DNA from 3 places in the Cytobacillus sp. QJM3NY_8 genome. Region 2 is predicted to be linked to each of the others. Evidence: predicted binding sites of a transcription regulator. Region 2 holds the regulator's gene; each other region holds the start of a gene.
The links. The regulator Rex, encoded in region 2, represses fermentation and respiration genes when NADH is low (regulators of the CRP and FNR family bind a similar motif). The targets are predictions, from matches to a motif close to TTGTGAAATATTTCACAA.
Positions count from the first base shown of each region.

Region 1 (6,773 bases), 1.1 Mb from region 2:
GCTTTCTATACAGATGTATATTTTAGCCTTTCCCTTAAAATAACAGAAATAACCCGGTATCTCAAATTAAGGGCTTCTACTATTAGAACATACAATCGTTTCAATGTTAATAGGGAATTGTTTATATAATAACAAAGACACACCATTTCAATAGAAAATGCCACAATAAAGACACAAAAGCCGGCAATGTTTTCACTATACAAATGATATTATTGTGAAAAAAGACAGTTGTTTTATGAAGGAGGATTAATATGGCTCGCACAGCCATTAAACCGACACATTCCATTGAGATTAAAGAGCTTCTTCATTTTGCAGACCGGCGTATGAAAACCTCCAAAGGGGCTTACATTTTTCAGGAAGGTATGGATGCTGCTGAACTTTATATTATACTTTCAGGCAAGATACAAATCAGCAAGATAACAGCTGATGGCAGAGAACTTACCTTCAGGTTATGCGGAGAAAATGAAATTATTGGCGAGCTTACCCTATTTACCAGTAACCCTAAATATTTATTGAATGCTTTAGTTCTTGAAGCTGGCGAAGTAGCTGTGATAAAAAAAGATGTCCTGGAAAAGGAGATATTTAAAAATAGCACATTGGCTTATGAATTTATGAAATGGATGAGCGACCACTTTCGTAATACTCAGACCAAATTTAGAGATCTCGTCCTTAACGGAAAAAAAGGTGCCCTGTATTCAACCCTTATCAGAATGACTAACAGCTATGGCATAAAAGTTAAGGATGGCATACTCATTGATCTGCCCCTTACGAATCAAGAGCTTGGGAATTTCTGCGGCACATCCAGGGAAAGCACCAACCGGATACTGGGTGAACTGAAAAAAGACAGCATCATTACCATTCTAAATGGAAAAATCACAGTCAAAGATCTTGAATATTTAAAAAATGAAATAGGCTGTGAAAACTGCCCTGCCGTATATTGCAGCATCGAGTAGGAGTGCATCCGAACGGCACTCCCTTTCTTTTATGATTTTGCCGCTTTCTTTCTAAGTGCCTTTGGAATATAAACACAAAACGGCTCGCTTTCCATATAATCCCCTGTCATGGCAAATGCCCGTGACCTGGATCCCCCGCATACATAACGGAACTCGCATTGTCCGCATTTCCCTTTATATTTATCAGGATTTCTGAGGTCTTTAAAAATTGGCGATTCCCTGTATATTTCAGCAAGTGGCTGTTCCCTTACATTCCCTGCTTTAACAGGCAGAAGCCCGCTAGGATAAACATCCCCAATATGTGAAATGAAAACAAATCCATTTCCGTCATTCACACCTTTAGGAGCCCTGCCTAAACCATCTATAGAACCCGTTAGCCCTTGCTGTGTAAGTGCATCGAGATATTGAATGTCCTCATTCTGAGCCTTCGCTTCCTTCATTTTTTGCTGAATGACCACTCGGCGGTAATGCTGGGCAGCTGTTGTCTTGATATCGAAAGTAACTTTTTTGCTTAAGTTATACAGCCATGTAAATACCATCTCATGTTCAACCGGAGAAATCATATCTGTTTCCTGCCCTCTCCCTGTTGGGACGAGGAAGAACACACTCCAAAGAACACATTTGAGTTCTTCTACAACTTTAGCCATTTCCTCAAGATAATCGATATTATAACGCGAAATAACTGTATTAATCTGGACTGGAATTTCAAGCTCGTGCAAATATTTAATCCTTTCGATCGTTAAATCAAAGGAACCGGCAGTACCTCTAAAATGGTCATGGATTTCCGCTTTTGGCCCATCAAGGCTGAAAGCCCATCGAGCTAAGCCGACCTCTTTGGCTTTTTCAATAGCTTCTTTTGTTACATTCGGTGTCGCACTGGGCGTCATTGACACACGCACGCCTTTTTTTACAGCATATTCGGCAATGTCGAATACATCCTGCCTCATTAATGGATCACCACCCGTAAAAACAAGCATAGGGTTGTTCATTTCCTTGATTTGGTCAATCAAATACTTCCCTTCATCAAAGGAAAGCTCTCGCGGATCTCTCCTGTATTGCGCTTCCGCACGGCAATGCAGACATTTTAGCTGGCATGCCCTTGTTAATTCCCATATCACAATAAAAGGGTCTTTATTAAAATCTCTATCAAATCCCATTTGAGATGCCTCCTTAACAGCCACAGGTCCTGGATGTTTCATCAACGCAATTTTGTCTTTCCATCGTTAGTATAGGATAATCGGCATGTTAAATAAGTGAACTACCTCACATACAATGCTCATTTTCAAAGAATTTACAGAGATGTGTTCAAAGGAATTAAAGCAAGGGCATAAAAAAACAGCAGGAAAATAATCCTGCTGTTTTTAAGATTCAATCTTATTGTACGCCAAGTGCAATTTTTGCATAGCGGGACATTCTGTCTTTAGACCAAGGCGGGTTCCAGACAATGTTCACTTCAGTGTCCTTTACTTCGGGAATATCAGCCAATGCTGACTTTACTTGCTCAACAATTGTTCCTGCCAAAGGACACCCCATGGAAGTAAGAGTCATATCTACCACGGCTTTACCTTCCTCTTCCATTTTCACCTCATATACTAAGCCTAAGTTCACAATATCTATCCCCAGCTCCGGGTCAACAACAAGTTCAAGTGCACCCATGATGCTGTCTTTTAAATCCTGGTCCATTTCTGCAGCACTCCTTCATTATTTACTTTATCTTTATCTTAACAAATATTTAAATGAATTGAAAAAATGTTGGTTATAGATGTTCCCCAAACCATTTAACCGTTTCCAGCAGCCCTTCCCTGCTTACTTTGTGCCCCGCCTGTTCATCTGATATAAACATGAGGTTTTCAGGTGAGTCACTATATAAGGGCTGGATGGTCTCATAAAATTGGTATGTATAGGAATAAGGAACAACCGGGTCTTTTTTGCCATGCCAGAACATAAGTGGCCTTCCTCCAAGTTTTTCAGGCTGAAGACTTAGATCCCGCTCCCTTAAAGTCCCCAGCAGATCTGCTAGTTCTTCGCTGGAAAGCGGAATTTTAATATTATTCTTCTTCAATTCATCCAGCTGAAGCTGAGCAAATTTTTCATAATACGGCATACCCATAAGGCTTACTGCAGCTTTGACCCACTCATACTGGGTCAAGGCGCCCAAAGTGACTATTCCTCCCATGGAGGTGCCCACAAGCCCTATTCTTCCCTTGTCGATCAGATCTGCATCCTCATAGACATCCCTGATTATGTTCAATTCCGCAATTGTATTTAGAACAATATCCCATAGCCTGAAATTTAAATCGCTGCCTGATAAACCTTCAGATCTTTCCCCATGAAGCAAGGTGTCTGGAAGCACCACCCTGAACCCTTTTTCAGCTAGCAGATAGGCATAATGCAGATTATGTTCTTTGGCACTCGTAAAGCCATGAACGAAAATAATAAAAGGCAAGCGTTCCCCTTTTACTTCCTGTCTGGCCAGTTCAAGAACAGGAATTTCTTTGATATGCTTATGTTCAATAACAACCACAGTTCTTCCTCCTAAATCTGTTAGGGCACAAGTGAATTTTTTTACAAAATTATAATAATATTGATAACATATATGTATAAAATGATTTTGTAAAAGCTTACGCTCTTGTTTTGATGTAAATTCTTTCTATATTTTCAGTTTAACATGTAGACTTTTTTTTTCCAAAACCTTTACACTTAAAAGAAAAGCGGGGCATACTTCAAGATAAGCAATTGACTGCAGTGCGTAAACTGCAGTTAAATTCTTATAAAAAAGTGCTGAGCGCTTAGAAGGAGATCTTATGGCAGAAAAACATTTAATTGCACTGGACCTTGATGGAACATTATTAAAAGATGACAAAACCATCTCAGCTAAAACTAAAATGATTATTCAAAAGGCACGCGAACAAGGACATGAAGTGATGATTGCCACCGGAAGGCCATTTCGCTCCAGCGAAATTTATTATCGTGAAATGGGATTGACTACGCCAATTGTCAATTTCAATGGTGCTTACATACATCATCCTAAAGATCATAATTGGGGAGTTTATCATACACCTCTGCAAATGAACGTTGCAAAGGAAATTGTAGAAGCCGTTAATAGCTATACAGTGCATAATATTGTAGCAGAAGTTATAGATGATGTTTACCTGCATTACCATGATGAAAAGCTTCTGGATATCTTCGGTTTTGGCGATCCCAAAATTACGACTGGAGATTTACGCAATTATCTTAATGATAATCCGACAAGCATGCTGATCCACACAGATGAAGAACATGTAAAAACAATTAGAGCCCATCTTTCCGAAGTCCATGCCGAAGTGATTGATCACCGTCGCTGGGCGGCTCCATGGCATGTCATTGAAATCGTAAAAACAGGGCTGAATAAAGCTGTTGGCCTCCAAAAAGCAGCTGATTACTTCCAAATACCGCCTGAGCGGATCATAGCTTTCGGTGATGAAGACAATGATCTTGAAATGCTTGAATATGCAGGCTACGGGATTGCCATGGGCAATGCTATTGACCAGGTGAAAAATATTGCCAATGAAGTCACCTTAACCAACGAGGAGGATGGAATCGGAATCTATTTAAATGAATTATTAAACCTTAAAGCACTATAAGCAAATGACCAAAAGAAATTTAATGGCAACCAGTCCTTTAAATTCCCTTTTTAAATCATTCCTTTAGAGCATACTAAGGGATGGAGCAGCACAATGCTGCTTTAAACTCTTTCATGGAGGGGATTCGAATGGGTAAACGTAATAAATCAAAACGCTTCGTACAACAGGGTGTTGATACTGTTAGTAAGCATGATGAACGTATCCCGTACCACATGACCTATGCAGAGGCGGAAGCCCAAAAATTAGCTAATGTGAAAGAATCATCCCTCGGAGGAATATAACGATGGGAAACAGATTATTTCAGGAAGCCAGAAAATATGTGGAAATAGCTAAAAGTTCTGCAGGCGAAGAAACTGTTTCCCGTGCGAAAAATGCTTTAAGTTCCGCGTTTGCCAATTCCACGGCGGCTGAACAGGCACAGCTGCGGGAGATGCAGCAGGAGCTTGAGCAATATTCGCAGAATCGCTAAAAAGAAGCTGGCAGCCTCGATGGCTGCCAGCTTCTTTTTTACCTCCTTTCCAGGATAACAGGAAAGGGATTTATAATATGTCCGTCATTATGGCTTTTTTCATATAAATGCAAAATCACTGATCCGTTTTCAGGCAATTTATCAGCAGGAATGCTTACTTTTATATTATAGTTCTCCCAGTTATTTGAAAGAGCTGATACTCCCTTTTCAGGCAGCAGTTCATTATGGCCATCTTCAACTGTATACCATAGCTTTCCGTTTTTTGGACGCCCTTCAATTGATACTGAATATAAGCCATTCTCTCCAGTAACCTTAACATGGCGAAAGGCAGGATTTTGTCCTGGGATATAGACAGAGGCTTCTGATTCCGCTTTGGTCTCCAGTTCTTTGCCATTTAAGTTTGATGCCAAAAGCCTGGCTTTTACAATGTACTCCCCTTCCTTTACTCTTTTGCCATTGTGCCGATAATCCCACTGCTCTTTCCACACCTTGAATTCATCCGGTTTGACGGCAATGGTCTGTATAGCTTGTAAAAATGCTTTACCTTCTGAAGAGGAATATACCATTTCGCCATTTTGATTTAATATATTTACTTCGTAAAATTGGGAAGTCCTAAACTCAAAGCTTAGCGGGTAATTGGCAGTATTCCTCAGAAGCAATTCTATCTCCATTGTTTCCGTTCCTGCTTGAGGCATTACTTTAAAATCAAATGGCATTTCCTTTTTAGAAGCTTCAAAACTTTGCAAAGGCATAGTGAAGATAATCAGAGCAGCAGCAGTCAAAAGCCGAAGCATCCTTCATCCCTCCATTTATTTAATCCCTGCGGAAGAAACCATAAACACCAGCGGTTTGGACAATATTTGTAAAGGCATTCGGATCTACTTCTTTAATAATTCTTTCAAGGTCGAATAACTCATAACGGGTGATGACAATCATCATCATTTCCTTGTTTTCATTTGTAAAAGCCCCCTTTGCCGGAATGGTTGTAATTCCCCTGACCAGATGGTCATGGATGGCTTTTTTCATTTCTTCCGATTTTTTCGTTATAATTAATGCTGTCAGTTTCTCATGTCTTGTATGAATGGCATCAATGACCCTGGTTGAGGCATAAAGGGTAACAAGAGTGTATAAAGCTTTTTCCCATCCATACAAAAAGCCAGCTGTTATTATAATAATGGCGTTAAGTGTGAAAAAATATGTACCGACAGGCTTGTCTTTCATTCGGGACAATACCATTGCGATGATATCCATTCCTCCTGTAGAAGCCCCCCATTTCAGTGTTATCCCTACGCCAACAGCCGCAATCACACCTCCAAAAACGGCATTAAGCAAAATATCTTTTGAAACATGAATTACCGGTATGATTTCCAAGAAAAATGACATTAAGAATACGCTTAGAAAACTGTAAATAGTAAAAGACCTTCCAACCTTCTTCCAGGCTAAAATGGTTACAGGAATATTTAGAATGAACAGCAGAATTCCTGTTGATCCAAAATCCCCAAGAATGCTTGATAATAGCTGTGCCACACCTGTAAAACCGCTCGCATATACATTGGCAGGTATCAGAAAAAAATTCATCGCAATTGCGTTCAATATCGCGCCAATCAAAACAATAAATACTTTCTTAGTTTCTAACCAAACCATTTTTTACCCCCTGAATTTTTTTATTATTTTCTTTACCCAGTAAAGTGAATCTTCAATCAGCGGGGGATTTTTCCCCGCTGATTG
Region 1 covers NZ_CM149681.1:1,411,269-1,418,041, reverse strand. The annotation lists gene AC0VZ9_RS07490 (Crp/Fnr family transcriptional regulator) at 252-953, shown strand; gene AC0VZ9_RS07485 (TIGR04053 family radical SAM/SPASM domain-containing protein) at 983-2,110, opposite strand; gene AC0VZ9_RS07480 (metal-sulfur cluster assembly factor) at 2,328-2,636, opposite strand; gene AC0VZ9_RS07475 (alpha/beta fold hydrolase) at 2,710-3,477, opposite strand; gene AC0VZ9_RS07470 (Cof-type HAD-IIB family hydrolase) at 3,758-4,576, shown strand; gene AC0VZ9_RS07465 (hypothetical protein) at 4,705-4,857, shown strand; gene AC0VZ9_RS07460 (DUF3813 domain-containing protein) at 4,860-5,045, shown strand; gene AC0VZ9_RS07455 (BsuPI-related putative proteinase inhibitor) at 5,084-5,839, opposite strand; gene AC0VZ9_RS07450 (YitT family protein) at 5,859-6,689, opposite strand.
Region 1: AC0VZ9_RS07485 (TIGR04053 family radical SAM/SPASM domain-containing protein) is a predicted target of Rex. The motif match lies at 2,205-2,222, and genes of this name have one in related genera.

Region 2 (6,773 bases):
ATCGCACGCAATACGATGTTAACACCAGTTGCTTCATCGCCTTCAGCCTGGATAGCAGCCACTTTATTGTATACGTTTAGAAGGGCAACACCACCACCGGAAACGATGCCTTCTTCTACAGCAGCACGTGTAGAGTTAAGGGCGTCTTCGATGCGAAGCTTGCGCTCTTTTAATTCAGTTTCAGTAGCAGCACCAACTTTAACAACTGCAACACCACCAGCAAGTTTAGCAAGGCGCTCTTGTAATTTTTCGCGGTCAAATTCAGAAGTTGTTTCTTCCATTTGAGTGCGGATCTGGTTCACACGTCCGCCGATTTGCGCGCTGTCTCCAGCACCCTCAACGATTGTAGTGTTTTCTTTTGTAACAACTACTTTAGTAGCGCGTCCTAAAGAGTCGATTGTAGCAGACTTAAGGTCACGGCCTAACTCTTCAGTGATTACTTCACCGCCAGTCAGGATCGCGATATCTTCAAGCATAGCTTTGCGGCGGTCACCGAAGCCAGGAGCTTTTACTGCTACCGCGTTGAAAGTTCCGCGAAGCTTATTCACAACTAGTGTAGCAAGTGCTTCACCTTCAACATCTTCAGCTACAAGCAATAAAGGCTTGCCTTGCTGTACAACTTGCTCAAGTACAGGAAGGATTTCCTGGATGCTTGTGATCTTCTTATCAGTGATTAAGATATAAGGGTTTTCAAGAACCGCTTCCATCTTATCAGAATCTGTAACCATGTATGGAGAAGCATATCCGCGGTCGAATTGCATACCTTCAACCACATCAAGCTCAGTTGTGAATCCTTTAGATTCTTCGATTGTGATAACACCATCGTTGCCAACGCGCTCCATTGCTTCAGCGATCAGCTGGCCAACTTCATTGTCAGCAGCAGAGATTGCAGCAACCTGAGCAATAGATTCCTTATTTTCGATTGGCTTAGAAATAGCTTTTAATTCTTCTACAGCTGTAACAACTGCTTTTTCGATTCCTTTGCGGATGCCCATTGGGTTAGCGCCTGCAGTTACGTTCTTAAGGCCTTCACGGATCATTGCCTGAGCAAGAACAGTTGCAGTTGTTGTACCGTCACCGGCAACATCATTTGTTTTACTTGCTACTTCAGCAACAAGCTTCGCACCCATGTTTTCGAATGCATCTTCAAGCTCGATTTCTTTCGCAATTGTCACACCATCATTGGTGATAAGTGGAGAACCGAATTTCTTCTCAAGAACCACGTTGCGTCCTTTAGGTCCAAGAGTTACTTTTACCGCATTTGCAAGGGAATCCACACCGCGAAGCATCGCGCGGCGAGCTTCTTCACTAAATTTAATCTCTTTAGCCATTGATAAAAACCTCCTCAAAAATTTTAGCTTTATTCTTTAATAATCTTCGTCTGATCGGCGATTAGCCAATTACAGCAAGAATGTCATTTTCGCGTAAAATTAAATACTCTTTGCCTTCGTACTTCACTTCAGTACCAGCATATTTTGAGAAGATGATACGATCGCCGTCAGCAACTTCAAGGGCAACACGCTCACCATTTTCAAGAACGCGGCCAGTTCCTACAGCTACAACTTTACCTTCTTGAGGCTTTTCTTTAGCAGTGTCCGGCAGTACGATGCCGCTTGCAGTTTTTTCTTCAGTTTCAACAAGCTCGATAATAATTCGATCACCTAGTGGCTTTAACAAGTGAAACAACCTCCTCAAATAATATGTAAATATTTTTATTTATTAGCACTCTCTCTGTATGAGTGCTAACACAATTATTATATTAATGAATCTCATTTCTATTTGCAAGGGTGAAGCTTAAATTTTTTAGAAAAAATTTCATTCGCCCATACACGCTATTTTTCGACACAGACAACCTCTTAAGTATGCTTCGGAACTCTTCACTTTACCCATAGTATTTTCCTGCTTTGATGCTGATATTTGAAACCCGCTCCTTATTAAGAGTACAATGGCTTTAGGACTTGTTTTCCAACACTCAGAATAAGGAGTATAACATTTTGAAGAAGGAATATTGGTTTATATTAATAGCTTATATTGCCATGCAGCTGTCCAGTTTGTTTGGCGTTCCGCTTGTGTTATTTATTGCAGATGCCCTTGGACAGAACCCCGAAAACATGCAGATCCTGGCTGTAGCCTACTGGCTTGTCATCAGTTTTACGGTTACACTGATCATTACGCTTCTATTATTAAGAAAAGAGATGAAAAAAGGCCTGAATAGGGATGCATCTTCCGCAGCAAGCTCAGCGGGCTGGGCAGTTGGGGGTATATTTTTGGCCCTGATCGCTCAAGCTACTGCTGCCAGCATTGAAAATATGATTGGGATTGAAATGGGATCTGAGAATACGCAGCAGATTATCCGGATTATTGAAGCATCGCCAATCGTTATCTTAATTAGTTCGGTCATTGGGCCAATACTTGAGGAGATTGTCTTTAGAAAAGTTATTTTCGGTTCTCTCCATAAGCGCTTCAACTTCTTCTTATCGGCCCTGATCAGCTCAGTCATTTTTGCACTTGCCCATTTCGAGCCTGAACATGTACTGCTGTACTCGGCAATGGGGTTCACCTTTGCTTTCTTATATGTCAAAACGAAGCGGATTATTGTGCCGATTTTTGCCCATGTGGCGATGAACACCTTTGTTGCGGTTATCCAGCTGAATCAGGATAATATGCAAAAATGGTTAGAAGAAATGGAAAAAATGCAGAGCTTTATCAGCTTTTTCTAGCATAGGGAAATGCTTTGCAGAGTTTTAAACTTACTGGGGGATTTTGATGAGAAGCACACCTTTGTTTTCAGGCTTTATTTACATCCTTCTCGGATGCCTTTTCACTTTTATAGCCATACAGAATACCCAGCGTGAAGAAACCTGGGGATTCTTTACTTATTTTCTGATTATAATTGCCACATTCGATTTTGGCACCGGACTGCGGATGGTTGGCCTGCATTTTAAAATGAAAAATAAAATAAAAAAATGAGCCCCCAAAAGGCTCATTTTTTTACATTTCTTCCGGATAGTTTTTCAGAAAATAAACCAGTGACTGCAATTCTACTGCCAGATCGATATGGTGAATCCGAATCGAGGCTGGCACAGTGAGCCTCGCAGGTGTAAAATTAAGGATTCCTTTTATTTTCGCATTCACCATCCGATCGGTAATAGCCTGGGCAGGCGGTGCCGGCACCGTTAAAATCGCCACCTGAATATTATTATTTATAATAACTTCTTCAAGGTCATCCATATGATGGACCGGTACATCACCGATTTTCGTGCCAACCTTACTCTCATCAACATCAAAGGCTACTTCTATTTTGGTATTATTATTTTTAAGAAAATTATAGTTAAGAAAGGCTGTTCCTAAATTCCCTACCCCGATCAAAGCTACTTTAGTCAGCTCATCCTGGTCAAGAGTCTTCCGAAAGAAGCCCAGCAGGTAATTCACATTATATCCATATCCTTTTTTTCCTAACGCACCAAAGTACGAAAAATCGCGGCGGATTGTTGCAGAATCTACCTTTACCGCCTCACTCAATTCTGCTGAAGAGACTCTTTGTTTGCCTGATGAGTGAAGGTTTTTTAGAAAGCGGTAGTATAAAGGCAGCCGTTTAGCTGTTGCCTGCGGTATCTTAATTGGTTCATTGGCCATTCGTCCATCCCCATTTCTTATGATGAATTAATTTCTTTTAAAATCTCCGTTTTTTCCGCCTGTTTTCTCTATTAAAAAGGTTGGCCCAATCACCATTCCTTTATCTACAGCCTTGCACATGTCATAAACGGTCAGCGCACAGACAGAAGCGGCTGTTAACGCTTCCATTTCCACACCCGTATTTCCCTTCGTTTTTACAGAAGCAGTAATGATCAGGACATACTCTTCCTCTTCCGCCTTCCATGAAAATGAAATGTCCACGCCCTTAAGCGGCAGCGGATGGCACATCGGAATAATGTCCCATGTTTTCTTGCTCGCCATAATGCCTGCAGTTTGTGCAACAGCGAGTACATCCCCTTTTTTCATAGAGTTGGATGTTATCTTTTCGTATATCTCCTGATTAAGAGTAATACTTGATTGAGCAATGGCTGTTCTTGCCGTTTCAGGTTTATCGCTGACATCCACCATTTTTGCCCTGCCCTCTTGATTAAAATGAGTAAAATCCGCCATTCAAAACACCTCTCTTCAAAATCATACACTATTTTTCTGTTACTTTGTATGTGCTTTGTATTGTTCCTCACATATTTATTTGCCTTTTGTCTTGATTGAATGCCCTGCAGAAGGGATTATAGTCCTGTCTCCTTTATTGCCGAACATATATGAATGAGTTACACTTACTCTATACCCGAGGTGAAAGAACATGATACTATTACAAGTCAATCAGCTGGCGAAAAATTTTGGCGCTGATCCCATTTTAACCAATATAAAGCTTGAAGTACAAACCAGGGACAGGATTGCGCTAGTAGGGCGCAATGGTGCAGGAAAGTCCACCCTTTTGAAAATTATTGCCGGACAAATGACATATGACTCCGGTGAGATTATAAAGCCAAAGGAAGTAACAATTGGCTATCTTGCACAAAATACCGGCCTGGAATCAGAGTTATCCATTTGGGATGAAATGCTGACTGTTTTTAGTCATCTGCAGAAGCAGGAAAAACAGCTTCGCAGCCTTGAAGAACAAATGGCAGACCCTGATGTCCTAAATAACTCTGATGCCTATGAACGCATCTTAAAAGAATACGACAAGCTTCAGGTTGATTTCAAAGAAAATGGCGGCTATCAATATGAGGCAGATATCCGTTCCATTCTCCACGGACTCAACTTCAGCTCAATGGGCTATGACACTAAAATTTCATCATTGAGCGGCGGACAGCGTACCAGATTGGCCCTTGGTAAACTTTTGCTGACAAAGCCTGATATCTTAATACTGGACGAGCCTACCAACCACCTGGATATTGAAACATTATCATGGCTCGAACAGTACCTGCAGGGATACAACGGTGCCATTCTAATCGTATCCCATGACCGATATTTCCTTGATAAGGTCGTTTCCCAGGTTTACGAGATTTCCCGCCGCCAAATAAGAAAGTACCCAGGAAACTACAGTTCCTATCTCGATCAAAAAGCGGCTAACTTTGAAAGAGAAATGAAGCAATTCGAGAAACAGCAGGAAGAGATCGCTAAGCTGCAGGATTTTATCCAGCGAAATCTTGCCCGTGCTTCCACAACCAAAAGGGCACAAAGCCGCAGAAAGCAGCTTGCCAGAATGGACGTGATGGACAGGCCGCTGGGAGACGAGAAATCAGCTTCTTTTGGCTTTGACATTGAACGGCAATCAGGCAATGAGGTTTTAAATATACATTCTCTTGCTATTGGCTATGAAGAGATAGTGAGCGAGAATATTTCACTGCGACTGGCAAGAGGTGACAGCATTGCACTGGTGGGGCCCAATGGAATTGGCAAATCCACCTTGCTCAAAACCATCATCAAAAAGATCTCTTCTTTTTCCGGGGAGATACAGTACGGTTCCAATGTGACAATTGGCTACTATGACCAGGAACAGGCGGAACTCACCAGCAATAAAAGAGTCCTGAACGAATTATGGGATGAATACCCGCTAAAACCGGAAAAGGAAATCCGGACAATACTTGGGAACTTTCTTTTCTCTGGTGATGATGTTCTTAAAACTGTTTCAACACTGAGCGGCGGTGAAAAGGCACGTCTTGCGCTTGCGAAGCTTATGATGCAGAAAGCCAATTTCTTAATCCTCGACGAGCCTACAAACCATTTGGATCTGGATAGCAAAGAAATTCTTGAAAATGCATTGATCAATTATCCTGGAACGATTCTCTTTGTATCTCATGACCGATATTTTATCAACAGAATCACAACAAAGGTAGTTGAACTTTCCAGTATTGGGGCAACAGAGTATCTCGGCGATTATGATTATTATGTGGAAAAAAAGCAGGAACAAGAGGAACTGCTTGCACTTAATGAGCAAGATGAATCCACGGCATCACAGCCTGTTAAGCAGGACAAAAATAATTATCAGCAGGATAAAGAAGCCAAAAAGCTCGAACGCCAACGAAAAAGAAGAATGGAAGAAATTGAAGTGCAAATAGAAGGATTGGAGAAAGTAATCGATATGAATGATCAGCTTCTCTGTGATCCGAATGTTTATCAAGACCATGAAAAAGTGATGGGTATCACAAATGAAACTGATCAAGCAAAAGCTAAGCTGGAAGAATTGATGGAAGAATGGACACTTTTAGCTGATGATTAATAAAAGAAAATTCATAACTTTTAGACTGGTAGAATAGTCACTGCCAGTCTTTTCTATTATCCACAGAGATAATCACAAGAAAAACGCAGTTATATATACTCTCCACAGACTTTTCCACATTATCCACAATTTAAACTGTTTTTATCCACATTACCAACATAATATTCTGAAATAAATGATTTTATCCACAGAAAAAGCCCCCTATGCGGTCGGGGACTTTTTCCTAATTTATTTATCATTGTGGATAGTGATGTCCAAACCGGGATTGGCATTTAAATCAAGTCCGGCGAATTGTCCTTTTTCAAACAGCACACTTCCTGCTGCACCAATCATCGCTGCATTATCTGTGCATAATGTTAATGGCGGAATAATAAGCTTTATCTCCGCTTTGTCCCCAAACCTCTTTTCCAAAGAAGCTCGAAGTCCTTTATTCGCCGCAACTCCGCCTGCGAGCAGCAGCTGCTTCACCTGATATTCTTCAACAGCTCTTTCTGTTTTCGTTACTAAGACATCA
Region 2 covers NZ_CM149681.1:277,660-284,432, reverse strand. The annotation lists gene groL (chaperonin GroEL) at 1-1,331, opposite strand, end outside; gene groES (co-chaperone GroES) at 1,393-1,677, opposite strand; gene AC0VZ9_RS01580 (lysostaphin resistance A-like protein) at 1,995-2,720, shown strand; gene AC0VZ9_RS01575 (YdiK family protein) at 2,767-2,970, shown strand; gene AC0VZ9_RS01570 (redox-sensing transcriptional repressor Rex) at 2,992-3,636, opposite strand; gene moaC (cyclic pyranopterin monophosphate synthase MoaC) at 3,664-4,146, opposite strand; gene AC0VZ9_RS01560 (ABC-F family ATP-binding cassette domain-containing protein) at 4,337-6,259, shown strand; gene tsaD (tRNA (adenosine(37)-N6)-threonylcarbamoyltransferase complex transferase subunit TsaD) at 6,488-6,773, opposite strand, start outside.

Region 3 (6,773 bases), 510 kb from region 2:
TGGTACAAAATGTCCCCGCCGTTAAAACCGCCGCCTGCAGCGCCTAATACTAGACTGTTTGTTAACACCCTCGATTCACTCCCTTCAAGAGTTGTTCCACTTATGAAACGGAGTCATATGCATGATTCCGAATTAGTTTTAAGGTAAAAAAACATAAAGGAATGGCGAAGGTTCATAGAATGATCTTCGCCATTTAGAACGATTGGTACAGTATTAATTAACCGCCGATAACCATGAACGCGATAACAACGCCGATGATCGGAACAGCCTCTACTAACGCAACCCCGATGAACATTGTAGTTTGAAGCATACCGCGAGCTTCTGGCTGGCGAGCCATACCTTCAACTGTTTTTGATACGATAAGACCGTTACCGATACCGGCACCTAGTGCTGCTAAACCGATTGCAATTGCTGCTGCTAAAAGACCCATTATTGAGTTCCTCCTTAAATTGTATGAAAATTTATTTGTTTAAAATGTTTTGTCCATGAAATGAACAGGTATATATTAATGGTCATGGCTCACTTTGTGTGCCATATAAACCATTGTTAACATACAGAAAATGAATGCCTGGATAGATCCGACAAAGATTGAGAATCCTTGCCATACAAGTGTCGGCAGGATTGCTGCAAGCATTCCGCCTACACCGGCGTGAGCCAGTCCTCCGACAAGCAATGTCAGCAGGATTTCACCTGCATAGATATTACCGTAAAGACGAAGTCCCAACGTCAGAGTGTTTGCAAACTCTTCAATGATTTTCAATGGGAACAAGAAAGGCATTGGCCTGATAAAATCCCGGCCGTATTCTCCTACTCCTTTAAGCTTTACGCCATAGTAATGCGAAAGCCCAACAACCATTGCCGCTAATGTTAATGTGATAACAGGATCGGCTGTCGGCGATTTCCACCATAAAGTGTGATCATAAGTGATTGCGAACGGAAGTCCGAGCATGTTTGAAACAAAGATATACATGATCAGGGTTAATCCAAGGATGTGGAATCTTCCGCCTGTCTTCCAGTCCATCGTGCTGTTAATGATATTCTTAACAAAATCCATAATCCATTCGAAGAAATTTTGCATCCCCGTTGGTTTCATGGCCAATCGACGGGTTGAAAGCAAAGCAATAATGAAAACAATAGCACTTGCCACTGTAATCATCAGTACGTTTGATAAGTTAAAATTCAATCCTAAAAAGTCCACTATAGGAGCTTCATGATGCAATAGTGTTCACCTCTCTTCCCGCTATTTACGTAATTGAAAAGATTGAAGAAAATAATCTATCATAATGACAATATAGGATGTCATTAATCCAAATACCACACTGATCAGATGCAGCTTATCCGGATATTCCAGAGCGATCATCACAGCAAATACTGCTGTAGCCATTCTGGATACCGTTCCAAGTGAACGCACCTTCTCGCCTCTCTCGACTGCCTCTCCAAACTGCAGCGCCTTTCGTGAAATCAGCCACAAATTGAACAGGCTTAAGCTTGTACCAAATATCAAGCCCAGAAAAATAGATTGATAAGGTGTAAACCCCCAGCCGAGAACGTATACAGACAACAAAAGGAATATGTATTTTCGCTGTCTTTGAAAAGTTACTTTGATTTCCGGCATGATGTTCATTCTCCTGTGAAGAAATGTTGGATTAAGCGAAGCATGGCGTAAATCCCGGCGCCCAGTCCAATGAACAAACCGACCAATAGGAATAACGGCTCTGTTCCTGCCTTGCTGTCAAGCCACCTTCCGGCGAAAATGCCAATGAGCGTGGAACCTACTAACTGAGAAAGAATGGCGGACATTAAGGCCATCGCCTTAAATGGGTTGCGGTCTTTTTGACGCATAAAAACGCATCCTCCCTTAAGAGAATGGTAAGTGGGTTTTGAGGCCATAATTAATCATATTAACATCATGCAGAAGTGGGAAATATGTCTGCACAAATATTTTGAAAACCCTATCATCTTTTACCCTTTGTAAGCATACAATAGGGCTTTGTCAATGTCAATGCGTTTGGAGTGAAAAAGTTCACAAACAAAAAGGTAAAAATATGGTATGTTCACATATTTATCACATTTAATTTTTGGATATCTATTGAAAAAGGAGCGAGTTTCTGCATCGCTCCTGAAAACGCTTTAAATTAACATTATCACTTACTTTGAGTGGTCCGCTTGTTTACCGAAGGTTCCGGGTCCCCGAGCTGCCCATCCGGCCTCACAAATAGGTAGGTTTCAATCCAATCTTCCTTGCCGGCTTTTTTGGCAAACACCTTTGCAAGGTACAGCCCAGGCCCAGGAAGCTTATCTGCCGGAATTTCCTGCAGCAGCTGTCCTTTGCCTGCATTTCTTTTCCAGTCAAGATATCCCATGAAGCGGAGGCTTTCCGAATCAAACATGGCAATTCCGAACTCTTCTGCCCCGCCAGGAAGATACACTTCATAGCGATACGTGCCCGGCTTATCTCCTTTGCCCAGTCCGAATCCCATCACCCTTGGATAATCCGGCTCTTCAAGCACATAAAGATAGGGAATTCTGATGCTTTCGGCACCTGCCTTCATAAGCAGGTACCCATCATAGATCTTTTTCTTTAAAAGAGTCGGGTCTGCCGACATTTTGATTTCCACCTTTTTCTTATCACCTGGGTTTAATTGAAATGTCATAGGCATTTCCCAATTGATGCCCTGTGCCTTATAAGGTACAGAAAAGGAGTAGGTCTGCGTTTTCTCACTAATATTTTCAACCGCTATAAAACTGCTGTGTTCATGCAGCCTGTCCGCGATCTGAAATTTCCCAAACTGCAGAGAGGCCGGGAGGACAAGCGTTTCTGCTCTCAGCGCTTGATCAAGCTGGATTCTGCCTGCTCCCTGCTCATAAGTTCTATATGTTTTTCCTTCTGTATTCATAAGAAGCTTAGCCGTATTCATAAGTACTGCCTTAATCCGTTCCGGCCCCCATTCGGGATGAGCCTGTTTCAGGATGGCACAGGCCCCTGCGACGTGCGGAGCGGCCATGCTAGTCCCCTGCAGCGGCAGGTAACCGCCAGGAATGGTGCTATTTATGGCGACTCCAGGTGCCACAACATCCGGCTTGATTTCCCATGTTGATGTAACGGGTCCGCGGGAACTGAAGTCAGCCAGGATATCCCTTTCTTCTATTATATTAGTCCGGGCAAGGAGTCTTCCTTCATTAATGTTCTTCTTGAGCTCCTCTCCTTCTTCCTTTGATAACGCCGCTACTGGAATTGGAACACCACTGTCCAGATTGCCAAAGAACCTGCCTTTTGTATTATTAAAAATAATGATTCCCTCTGCTCCTGCTTCCATTGCATGGACTGCCTTATCAGTAAACGTTAGTTCCCCTCGTTCCACTAATACCATTTTCCCTTTGGCATTCTTCAATTCTTCAGGATGACCGAGTCCTCCATCGACCAATTCAAAGGATCGGTCAAATTCCCAATCCTTTGAACCCTGCAGCAAATCAAGACGAATTTCCCGCCCGCCCATGCTCAAAAATGGCACCTTCATTGTTGGTGTTGAGGCTCCTACAGAAATGGCCTTCGAGGCTGTTCCCGGTGATCCGACCGTCCAAATATTCGGACCCGAATTGCCCGATGAAGTGACAGCCGTTATTCCCTTTTCAACTGCTTTATTAAGGGCCATGCTTATCGGAAGGTCAGGTCCGTTCACGTTATTTCCCAAGGAAAGGTTTAACACATCAACTTTATCCTTTATTGCCTGTTCGATGGCCGCTATCACCTGTTCTGTTGTTCCGCTGCCGCCTGGTCCGAGAGCCCGGTAGGCGATAATGGTTGCTTCTGGTGCAACCCCTTGAATTCTGCCATTTGCCGCAATGATTCCCGCAACGTGAGTGCCGTGCAGTGTGCCTTGTCCCCCTGCAGCTTTTGTTTCCATCGGATCCTTATCATTATCCACCAGATCATGTCCACCGCCATAGCTCCTTCGCAAGTCTGGATGATTATAATCGATGCCGGTGTCGATTACGCCTACTTTCACACCCTTGCCTGTGAGGCGCTGATTATCTCTGTCATAATAGCCTCTGGCATTAATGCCGCCAATCAGCTTGATATTGTCATCGGAATGTACATGATAGGTATTAACCGGTGAAACAGAAGATACTGACTCTATCTTTTGCAGGCTTTGCAATGCAGATTGCTTTCCTATAACTGAAAAGCCGTTCAACGCCTGATTGAATGTATGCCTAATTTGCAGATCAGGATTTTGATCTATCATTTTCTTAATCCCCTGTTCGTTCTTCGCATCTTTCAGAACGACGATAGCCACTTTTTCTATATCAGGTGGCTCTTCCGGAATAGGAGGGTGTGAAAATGTCCGGGCCAAAACAGTACTTTGACTCCAAAAGAAGGATATGAATGTTAAGATCAGCAAGAATTTTTTCATAAGATAACCCACCCTCTTTTTGTTTTAGGGTGGGCTGAATAGGTGCCATGTATGCGTAAATTGATATAAAATAAACGGCTAGTTCAAGGATTCATAAACAATATTAGCTACTTCTTTTGAAAGTGCTCCTGTGCTGCGGTATGATCCGCTTGGTAAAGGACCATTGTTTTGTTTGTTCGTCAGCAGGATAATCTGGAGGTTTTCCTTTGGATCTACAATAACCTGGGTTCCAGTAAAACCAGTATGGCCAAAGGCTATGTCAGAATAGTGATCTCCCATATACCAGCTTTTATCCAGCTCCCAGCCATATCCCTGGCCAAAGCGCTGAGGAGAGGTAAAGATATCAATCACTTCTTTATCATACATTTTGGTTTTTCCATATGTTCCGCCATTTAACATGGTCTGGCCCAATACGGCAAGGTCCCTTGCTGTCGAAAATAAACCAGCATGGCCAGCAATACCTTTATTGCCATAGAAGCTATTCCCATCATTAACTTCTCCAATTAGTGTGTAATTTCTCCAGTATTTAAACATATCCGGACTTTCTTCAACATAGTACCCAAAATTAGGGTCATCAATCATTTTATATTCATAAGGATTCCCCCAGGAAGTAGCTGCAATTTTATGTTTGAAATGTTCAGGAGGAGTAAACATCGTATCATGCATTTTTAAGGGATTATATATATTTTCCTCTAAGTATTTATCCAATTTTTGTCCACTTATCTCTTCAATTAAAAAACCCAACATCATAAAGCTAAAATCGCTATATCTTCTGTCCGTTCCAGTCGGGTATTCAAGGGGCAGCTGGTTTATATAACTCAGAACCTCTTCCGAATTGTCAGCATATAGGTATGTCGGTTTCCAAGGAGTCAATCCTGAGGTGTGTGTCAGCAAGTCGGCTATTGTAATATCTTCTTTTCCACGCTGAGCAAACTCAGGTATATATTCAGATACCTTGTCATTGACTGAAAGTTCACCGTCACTTACCAGTTTCATAATGCCCTGAGTTGTTCCCATCACCTTCGTAACTGAAGCAAGATCGAAGATTGTTCTCTTTTTCATTTTTCGGGGATTACTGAGTAATTCCCCCATATCGTATTTTTGTGCATATCCATATGCTTCCTCTTTGACGATTTTTCCATCCTTTGCCACAAGAACTACTGCACCGGGTGTAATACCATCCTCAATAGCCTCCGTAATTGCTCTATCAATACCCTTTAATTTGACAGGATCAAAGCCAGCCTTTTTCGGATCAGCATGACTTAATTTTTGCCCGGACCGTTCTGTGGCATTCACCATATTTCCAGAAAATACTGCAGAACTTAAGGCTAATGCCAATACTATTAACAATGTCTTTAACCTTTTCAAATTTTCATCTCCTTTATAACCAATATACAATATTTTGTATAATTAATATTATCTATCTTTCAATCGATTATCAATATAGTTTTTAGTATTTTCAGAAAATAGTACTTTTAGATTATCACGAAAAAATAAGCCATCAAATAAATGATGGCTTACTCCCTTTATGTATTAAAACAGCTGATTCGGTTCAAGTTTCCCCTTTTGAATTAACCGGTCACGCTTCTTATCTCTCCACATATCCGTTAGCGTCGCGGCTATTAATAATAATGTAAGCAGAATTCCTTTTCCTTCTGCCAGTTTAAATACCAGGGCGATAAAACCTTCGGACATGAAGGTATTCATTAATGAACCCAGCAGCATGATGATCCAGACAATTAATGCTCCTTCTACTACGGCTAATGCTCTCATTTATTCGACCTCCCGAGTATTTAAAATCATTATGCCAATACCCTGAAGACAGGAGTCTAAACGTACATCTTGCAATTTGGGATTGCCTTTACTTTCCAAAAATCTTCTGCCAGATGCTTTTGCTTTTTTCAGCTTCTAATGCACCGGCTACTTCTTCTACAGACCTTTGTGTCGCCATCAGTTTTTCATAGAGGGAAGTGACTTTTTCGCTCTCTTTTTCATAGCCTTGTGCATGGGCGTTTCTTAAATCTTCAATTGTGAGTTTGAGCTCATGCACCTCATGTATCAGCTGTTTGTTTTGTTCTCTGATTTTATTTTGGGTTAGACGGGATTGTTCATTTTGCTGAACGAGAAAGCTGACCAGCTTTTTCATATCTGTCAGTTCTGAATTCACATTCACCAGTGAAGTGGTGCTGCTTTCTTCGTCATCTTCCACTGTAATAATCACTGGGATGCCTGCATCCTCAAGCTTTGCTGTGACTTCCTCTTTCTTTAACCCATCTGAATACAATTTCCGGATGAATTTAAGCTTTTCGATTTCGGAAGCCTGGATTTTATAGCGATTGTGTTCTTTCCGATAATTTATGT
Region 3 covers NZ_CM149681.1:5,065,954-5,072,726, forward strand. The annotation lists gene AC0VZ9_RS25745 (F0F1 ATP synthase subunit B) at 1-68, opposite strand, end outside; gene atpE (F0F1 ATP synthase subunit C) at 218-430, opposite strand; gene atpB (F0F1 ATP synthase subunit A) at 506-1,219, opposite strand; gene AC0VZ9_RS25760 (ATP synthase subunit I) at 1,241-1,615, opposite strand; gene AC0VZ9_RS25765 (AtpZ/AtpI family protein) at 1,621-1,842, opposite strand; gene AC0VZ9_RS25770 (S8 family serine peptidase) at 2,145-4,412, opposite strand; gene AC0VZ9_RS25775 (serine hydrolase) at 4,491-5,780, opposite strand; gene AC0VZ9_RS25780 (hypothetical protein) at 5,946-6,185, opposite strand; gene AC0VZ9_RS25785 (hypothetical protein) at 6,274-6,773, opposite strand, start outside.
Region 3: AC0VZ9_RS25765 (AtpZ/AtpI family protein) is a predicted target of Rex. The motif match lies at 2,012-2,029, and genes of this name have one in related genera.